2 linked regions of the Haloglycomyces albus DSM 45210 genome follow. Each later gene encodes a partner of the first gene's protein in a complex. Links are inferred from orthologs where the notes say so. Each region holds a gene or a part of one and is shown in the gene's direction. Other genes may lie near its edges.

What was found.
Region 2: the proteins of rpsG (region 1) and tig are in contact, whole or in part, in a crystal structure (PDB 3GTY), measured with the Thermotoga maritima proteins. The link is inferred for Haloglycomyces albus DSM 45210 from one-to-one orthologs. Residues at the interface, in WP_004081843.1 of Thermotoga maritima: Lys34, Lys52, Lys55, Glu59, Arg62, Gln63, Glu66, Asn67, Lys69, Val71, Arg95, Ala109, Lys110, Lys111, Gly112, Arg113, Pro114, Glu117, Glu121, Ile124, Ala125, Tyr127, Asn128, Asn129, Thr130, Gly131, Lys135, Asp139, Arg142, Met143; in WP_004081061.1 of Thermotoga maritima: Glu122, Val124, Val129, Leu130, Tyr133, Glu188, Gly259, Ile262, Tyr263, Glu266, Ser270, Glu273, Gln274, Glu277, Arg308, Gln311, Ile312, Ser315, Tyr316, Glu325, Arg329, Arg336, Leu363, Phe366, Trp367, Arg373, Leu377, Arg381, Leu384, Glu387.

Annotation. Positions count from the first base shown.
Region 1 is NZ_AZUQ01000001.1:2,051,262-2,054,566, forward strand. The notes cover bases 167-3,152. They hold rpsG (30S ribosomal protein S7), read left to right. Parts: upstream 167-1,417; coding sequence 1,418-1,888; downstream 1,889-3,152. Other genes in these bases: HALAL_RS0109585 (hypothetical protein), read left to right, coding at 167-253; rpsL (30S ribosomal protein S12), read left to right, coding at 1,040-1,414; fusA (elongation factor G), read left to right, coding at 1,907-3,152. Also shown: more of HALAL_RS0109585, read left to right, coding at 1-166; more of fusA, read left to right, coding at 3,153-3,305.
Region 2 is NZ_AZUQ01000001.1:3,508,895-3,512,028, reverse strand. What follows is about bases 243-3,057. They hold tig (trigger factor), read left to right. Parts: upstream 243-863; coding sequence 864-2,252; downstream 2,253-3,057. Other genes in these bases: HALAL_RS0116160 (ClpP family protease), read left to right, coding at 2,487-3,057. In the rest of the region: more of HALAL_RS0116160, read left to right, coding at 3,058-3,110; HALAL_RS0116155 (ATP-dependent Clp protease proteolytic subunit), read left to right, coding at 3,131-3,134. UniProt on the Bacillus subtilis protein: Involved in protein export. Acts as a chaperone by maintaining the newly synthesized protein in an open conformation. Functions as a peptidyl-prolyl cis-trans isomerase.

The DNA of each region.
Region 1 (3,305 bases):
TCTGTCCCCGCTGGTCGGTGGTTTCTTTGCCGCCACGGTGGCATTGCAGCTGGTGAGGCAAGGAGAGAAGGACGTACGCGATTCAGACGGTTTCATGCTCGGAGGAGGCCGGGTCGCTCGGATTCGACGCCGCGCGAAGCTGGCATTGGGCGTCTCGACCATTGCCGCCGTATTCGCCGTGTGCGTCGTGGTATTGTGGTTGCTTCAATCACTTTTGAGCGAGGGGGCCTCGTTCGGCGGCGACACCGTTTAGCCGTCGTAGTCGATTCCGGGCAAGCGGCCGTATTTCGGAATTTCGAGGCCTGCGTTCCGCCCCGCCACGCTGGCGGAATACCGGCAATACAGTGGCCTCCCTCATGTCCTCCCCGCTTCGTGACCGCAAGTCAGATGAGGTAAGATAGTCCCGGTTTAGGCTGGAATTCTGCCTTGAATAATGAGCCCGCTGTGATAGGTCCTACGACCGAATCCGTGGGAATTTATTCCATTGCGATCGGTGGTTAAACTACCTAGACTCTTCCCTTGTGCTTGGACACCGCGTCTTGCGGCATGACGGCCCTGTCTACTCCGGCAGCTTGGTCTTCGTGAGTGCCAGGCCAGGTTGCGTGCCTGTCCCAATGACGTGTCACTGGGATGATGTCATCGGCACGCACGCCGCCCGCTGATGGATGCGATCGCATGATCGCCGATATCCATGCGGGGTTCGGCTCTTGGGCCGAACAATAGCCGTGGGGCTCCGAGGAATGCCACTGTCGTGTGGAAACAACCACACGCCTTGGGTGCCGTCGGTCCGGACTGAGGTCGCGACCGATGCGCCCGTGGAAATCGGACACGTCTGCCGAGAGTGAATACTTTGGGCTTTGACCGGAGAGACGTGACACGCCCGAGTGCGGGGGCGGGAACGTACAGCATAAATGCTGAATGCGATGACATCGAAGCCACTTCGGTGGTTGCCCAGGAACGTAACCATTCGCCGAGCATGCGATGACTTGAACGGGTCACAGTGTGCTTTGCGACCGTTGCAGTAGAGGAGATTGGCTTAATGCCAACAATTCAACAGCTGGTTCGGAAAGGCCGTCAGGCCAAGGCCGGCAAAAACAAGACGCCCGCGCTGAAGGGTAGTCCTCAGCGTCGCGGTGTATGCACTCGTGTGTACACGACCACGCCGAAGAAGCCGAACTCGGCCATGCGTAAGGTCGCTCGTGTCCGTCTCATGAGTGGCATCGAAGTTACCGCTTACATCCCAGGTGTCGGTCACAACCTCCAGGAGCACTCCATCGTGCTCGTCCGTGGTGGTCGTGTCCGTGACCTTCCCGGTGTTCGTTACAAGATCGTGCGCGGCGCACTTGACACCCAGGGTGTTCGTGACCGCAAGCAGGCCCGCAGCCGTTACGGAGCCAAGAAGGAGAAGAAGTAACCGATGCCACGTAAAGGCCCAGCGCCCCGTCGGCCCCTGACAGCCGACCCCGTACACAATTCAGTGCTCGTCACTCAACTTGTCAACAAAGTCTTGAAGGACGGTAAGCGTCGTCTCGCTGAGCGCATCGTCTACGACGCGCTTGAAGCTACGCGTTCCAAGACCGACGCCGAACCGGTATCGACCCTGAAGAAGGCCCTCGACAACGTCAAGCCGACCCTCGAGGTTCGGTCGCGCCGTGTCGGTGGTGCCACTTACCAGGTTCCGGTCGAGGTTCGTCCGCAGCGTGCGACGACCCTCGGACTCCGCTGGCTGGTCGGCTTCGCCCGTGACCGTCGCGAGAAGACCATGGTGGATCGGCTCACCAACGAGATCCTCGACGCTTCCAACGGCCTTGGCGCCGCTGTGAAGAAGCGCGAAGACACCCACAAGATGGCCGAGTCCAACAAAGCATTCGCCCACTACCGTTGGTAGTGAGACCAGGAGAGTTCCGTGGCTAAAAAAACCAATGCCGCCCTTGAAAAACTGCGTAATATCGGCATCATGGCACACATCGATGCCGGTAAGACCACTACTACAGAGCGCATTCTCTACTACACCGGTGTGAGCCACAAGATCGGTGAGGTTCACGACGGTGCCGCCACAATGGACTGGATGGCGCAGGAGCAGGAACGTGGTATCACGATTACCTCCGCTGCGACCAAATGTGAGTGGGACGGCCATGTCATTCAGATTATTGACACGCCCGGTCACGTCGACTTCACCGTCGAGGTGGAGCGCTCCCTGCGCGTTCTGGACTCCTCCATCGCCGTTTACGACGCGGTGGCCGGGGTCGAGCCGCAGACGGAGAACGTGTGGCGTCAAGCCGAGACGTACGGCGTCCCGCGGATGTGCTTCGTTAACAAGATGGACCGCACCGGTGCGGACTTCTACCGCAGCGTCGCCATGATGGAAGAGCGTCTGGCCGGTTCCAACCCCGTCCCGATTCAGCTGCCCATCGGCTCTGAGTCGGACTTCATCGGGGTTGTCGACCTGGTTGAGATGGACGCGAAGGTCTGGCGCGGCGAGACCGGTCTCGGGGAAGACTACGAGACCGAGGAGATTCCCGCGGAACTGGCCGACAAGGCCGCCGAGTACCGCGAGAAGCTGCTGGAAGCGCTGTCGGACCTGGATGACGACTTCGCCATGAAGTATCTCGAAGGCGAAGAGATCACCACCGCGGACATCAAGATGGCCATCCGCGTGGGAACCACCGGTAACAAGCTCAACCCGGTCATGTGTGGTACCGCGTTCAAGAACAAGGGTGTGCAGCCCTTGCTCGACGCGGTCATCGACTACTTGCCCTCCCCGCTGGACGTGCCCGCCATTGAGGGCACCAAGTTGGACGGCGAGACCACCATCGAGCGTCACCCGGACGTCAACGAGCCCTTCGCGGCCTTGGCGTTCAAGATTCAGACCGATAAGCACCTCGGTCGCCTCACTTACGCCCGGATCTACTCCGGTCGTATCGAAGTGGGTAATCAGGTGATGAACTCGACCAAGTCCAACCGCGAGCGCATCGGTAAGATTTACCAGATGCACGCGAACAAGCGTGAAGAGCGCGGTTACGCCGAAGCGGGCGACATCATCGCCATCCAGGGTCTGAAGAACACCACGACCGGTGACACTCTGAGCGACTCCAAGGATCAGGTGATTTTGGAATCGATGGTCTTCCCCGAACCGGTCATCGACGTGGCGATCGAGCCCAAGTCGAAGGCCGACCAGGAGAAGCTGGGTGCCGCTATTCAGCGTCTGGTGGAAGAAGACCCGACTCTGCGCATTCAGACCGACGAGGAGACCGGTCAGACCATCTTCTCCGGTATGGGTGAGCTGCAGTTGGACATCCAGGTCG
Region 2 (3,134 bases), 1.5 Mb from region 1 along the record:
GTGGTCGATTTCTATTGGGACGACGTTGATGGAAGTATTCCCCTCTGAACGCTTCATGTACGACGCTCGAGGCTCATTGCTGACTGGTGGAACTGTGACAGAACGCCGATATCCTCCATATACTGTCGTGAGCGGGATCGTCGCGGGCTCACCGAGGTCTACCGAACGAACGTCAGCGATACGGCGAAGGTGCACCGGGCCTTCGGTTCTCCCATAGTGGTGGGGTGACGGTCATTGTTTGTATCGCGCTGTATGTCGGTTTCCGGCGTTATGGGCGGCTTGAGGGATGAATGGCGCCCCTGTCGTGGATTACCGACGGCGCGGCAATAAAAGATCCCGGTCCCACGTGGGACCGGGATCTTCGTTGTTTGGAGCGGGTGACGAGAATCGAACTCGCGTCATTAGTTTGGAAGACTAAGGCTTTACCATTAAGCTACACCCGCTTGCCACGGTTTGTTGCCCCCGTGGACGTTCTCCACTGTAGCGCATTCTCCCCCGAGGTTTCCAGTGGGGTCCCAAATATCTCGTGGATCACATTGTGAGCCACGCGCTTGTGGTTCAGGGTGGGGATTGAACAGCCCGGTAAATGGCGTTTAATGGGTGCGAGAGTCAGGTATACATCTGATCGGCCCGTGCGGGCAGTCGTGGATGCGCCTTGTTGTGGTGGAGCGGTCCCGTCGGCGGGCGAGCGAGTTATGCCACACCCGCGGGGACATGCCGGGGCGTAGGGCATACACTCGTGGTTTGGGTGGTTTAGTGGCGTCGCCGGGGTAGTGAAACAAGCCCGGTCGCACCACTCGAAGTGGTGATACCACCTAGATGAGGAAATTTCCCGATTAAGAGATTGATATAGGAGTACGCCTGTGAAAAGTACCGTCGAGACCCTGAATCCGACCAGGGTACGGCTAACGGTGGAAGTGCCCTTTGACGATTTGGCACCGTACATCGACGAGGCGTACAAGCAGGTGGGGCAGCAGGTTCGCGTTCCCGGTTTCCGTCCTGGCAAGGCCCCCAAAGCCGTGATCGACCAGCGCGTCGGTCGCGAGTCGGTGTACGCACAGGCGATGGACCCAGCTATTCAGGCCAATCTCTCGACCGCAGTCAGTGAAAAGGAACTGAACCTTCTTGGGCGTCCGGAACTGGTTGAGGTCAACCCGATCGAGACCGATAAGCCTTTGGAGTTCGTGGTAGAGGCGGACGTCGCCCCCGACTTTGAACTGCCGAACTTCGCCGACCTGAAGGTCAACGTCGAAGCCGGTAAGGTCACCGAAGAGGACATCGATTCCGACCTGGAGCAGCAGCGCCTCCGGTTCTCCTCGTTGACGACCGTTGACCGCCCCGCGGACAACGGCGACTTCGTCGTCATCGACCTCAAAGCCACGCGTGACGGAGAAGAGGTTGAGGGCGGCTCGGTCAGCGGTATGAGCCACGAGGTCGGCTCTGGAAACCTGCTTGACGGCCTGGATGAAGCGTTGGTCGGAATGAAGGCCGGCGACGAAAAACGGATTCAATCCAGTCTCGTTGCCGGAGAGGAAGCCGGTTCCGAGGCCGACATCGACATCAGCGTCGAGAAGGTCAAGGAGCGTGAACTTCCCGAGCTCAACGACGAATTCGCGGAGATGTCGGCAAGCGTCGACACTCTTGAAGAACTGCGTGAGGACACCCGGAAGCGTCTGACCGATCAGGCCGAGAACGACGTTCGCACCGAGGCCCGAGAGAAGGTCCTCGAAGCGCTTCTGGCCGATCTGGACCTGCCGCTTCCGCAAGGGACCGTGGACTCCGAGATCGAGCACACCAAGAACCACCTGAACGAACAGGTCGGTCAAATGGGTGGCATGGAAGTGTACCTGCAGCAGATCGGTAAGACCGAAGAGGAGTTCGACGCCGACCTGAAGCAGGACGTGGAACAGAACCTGAAGCAGTCGATCGTGCTGGGCCGCATTGCCGGGGAGAAGGAAGTCGAGCCCAACGGCGACATGATCCTCTCCGAGGCCGCTCGCATGGCTCAGATGAACGGAGTAGCGCAGGACAAGTTCCCCGAGTTCATCGAGCAGCTGCGTTCCAGCGGCCAGCTCCAGCAGATCGCCGTTCAGGCACGTCAGAAGATGGCCCTGGAGAAGGTCGTGGAGGAAGCGACCGTCGTCGACAGCGACGGTAACACTCTGGACAAGGTCGCCCTCTTCGGTGAAAGCCCGGAAGAACAGAGCAGCGACGAAGCCGAAGGCGAGAGCGCTGAGGCGGAAACCAAATAGCCTGTTAGGGCTCATTTTTGAAACCGTGTCGGTCGATGACCGGCACGGTTTTCGCTGTCTGGGGCTCGATTGGCCTTACAGCACCGCCACGAGTGGATTTATGGCGTCCGCCAGGGATATTCCCCGCTCTGCTTGCAGCGAACAGAGGGCATATCCGTGTCCGTCAGGCCGCTTCGCGGGTTAAGGTCTAAGTATTAAAGCTGGAGTCATTATGTCGAAATAGAAAGGACAATGATGACTGATTCAAACCAATTCCTGCCGACCTCTCGGCAGGGCGGTTCCAGTCCTGGCGCGGGCCTGGACGACACTGTATATGAGCGCTTGTTGAAAGAGCGGGTTATCTTCCTCGGCAGCGAAGTCAACGCCGAGGTCGCCAATCGCCTCAGCGCTCAGTTGTTGTTGCTGGAGGCGGAAGACCCCGAACGTGACATCAAGCTGTACATCAATTCCCCGGGTGGTTCCGTCTACGACGGCATGGCCATTTATGACACCATGCAGTACATCAAGAACGACGTCGTCACCGTCGGCATGGGAATGGCGGCGTCGATGGGGCAGTTGCTGCTGTGTGCCGGTACTTCCGGAAAACGGTTCGCTTTGCCGCACGCCAAGGTATTGATGCACCAGCCGTCCGGCGGCATTGGCGGTACGGCATCCGATGTGGCCATCCTGGCCGATCAAATGCTGTATACCAAGCAGATGTTCTTGGAATTGATCTCCCATCACACGGGTCAATCACCCGAGACCATTGAAGTGGATTCCGATCGAGACCGTTGGTTCACTGCCGAGCAGGCTCTGGAGTACGGATTCATCGACCACGTAGTTCAGCGCGTTTCGGACGCTTCTACAGGCGATAGCTAAGAGAGGACAGCACAGTGGAGATGC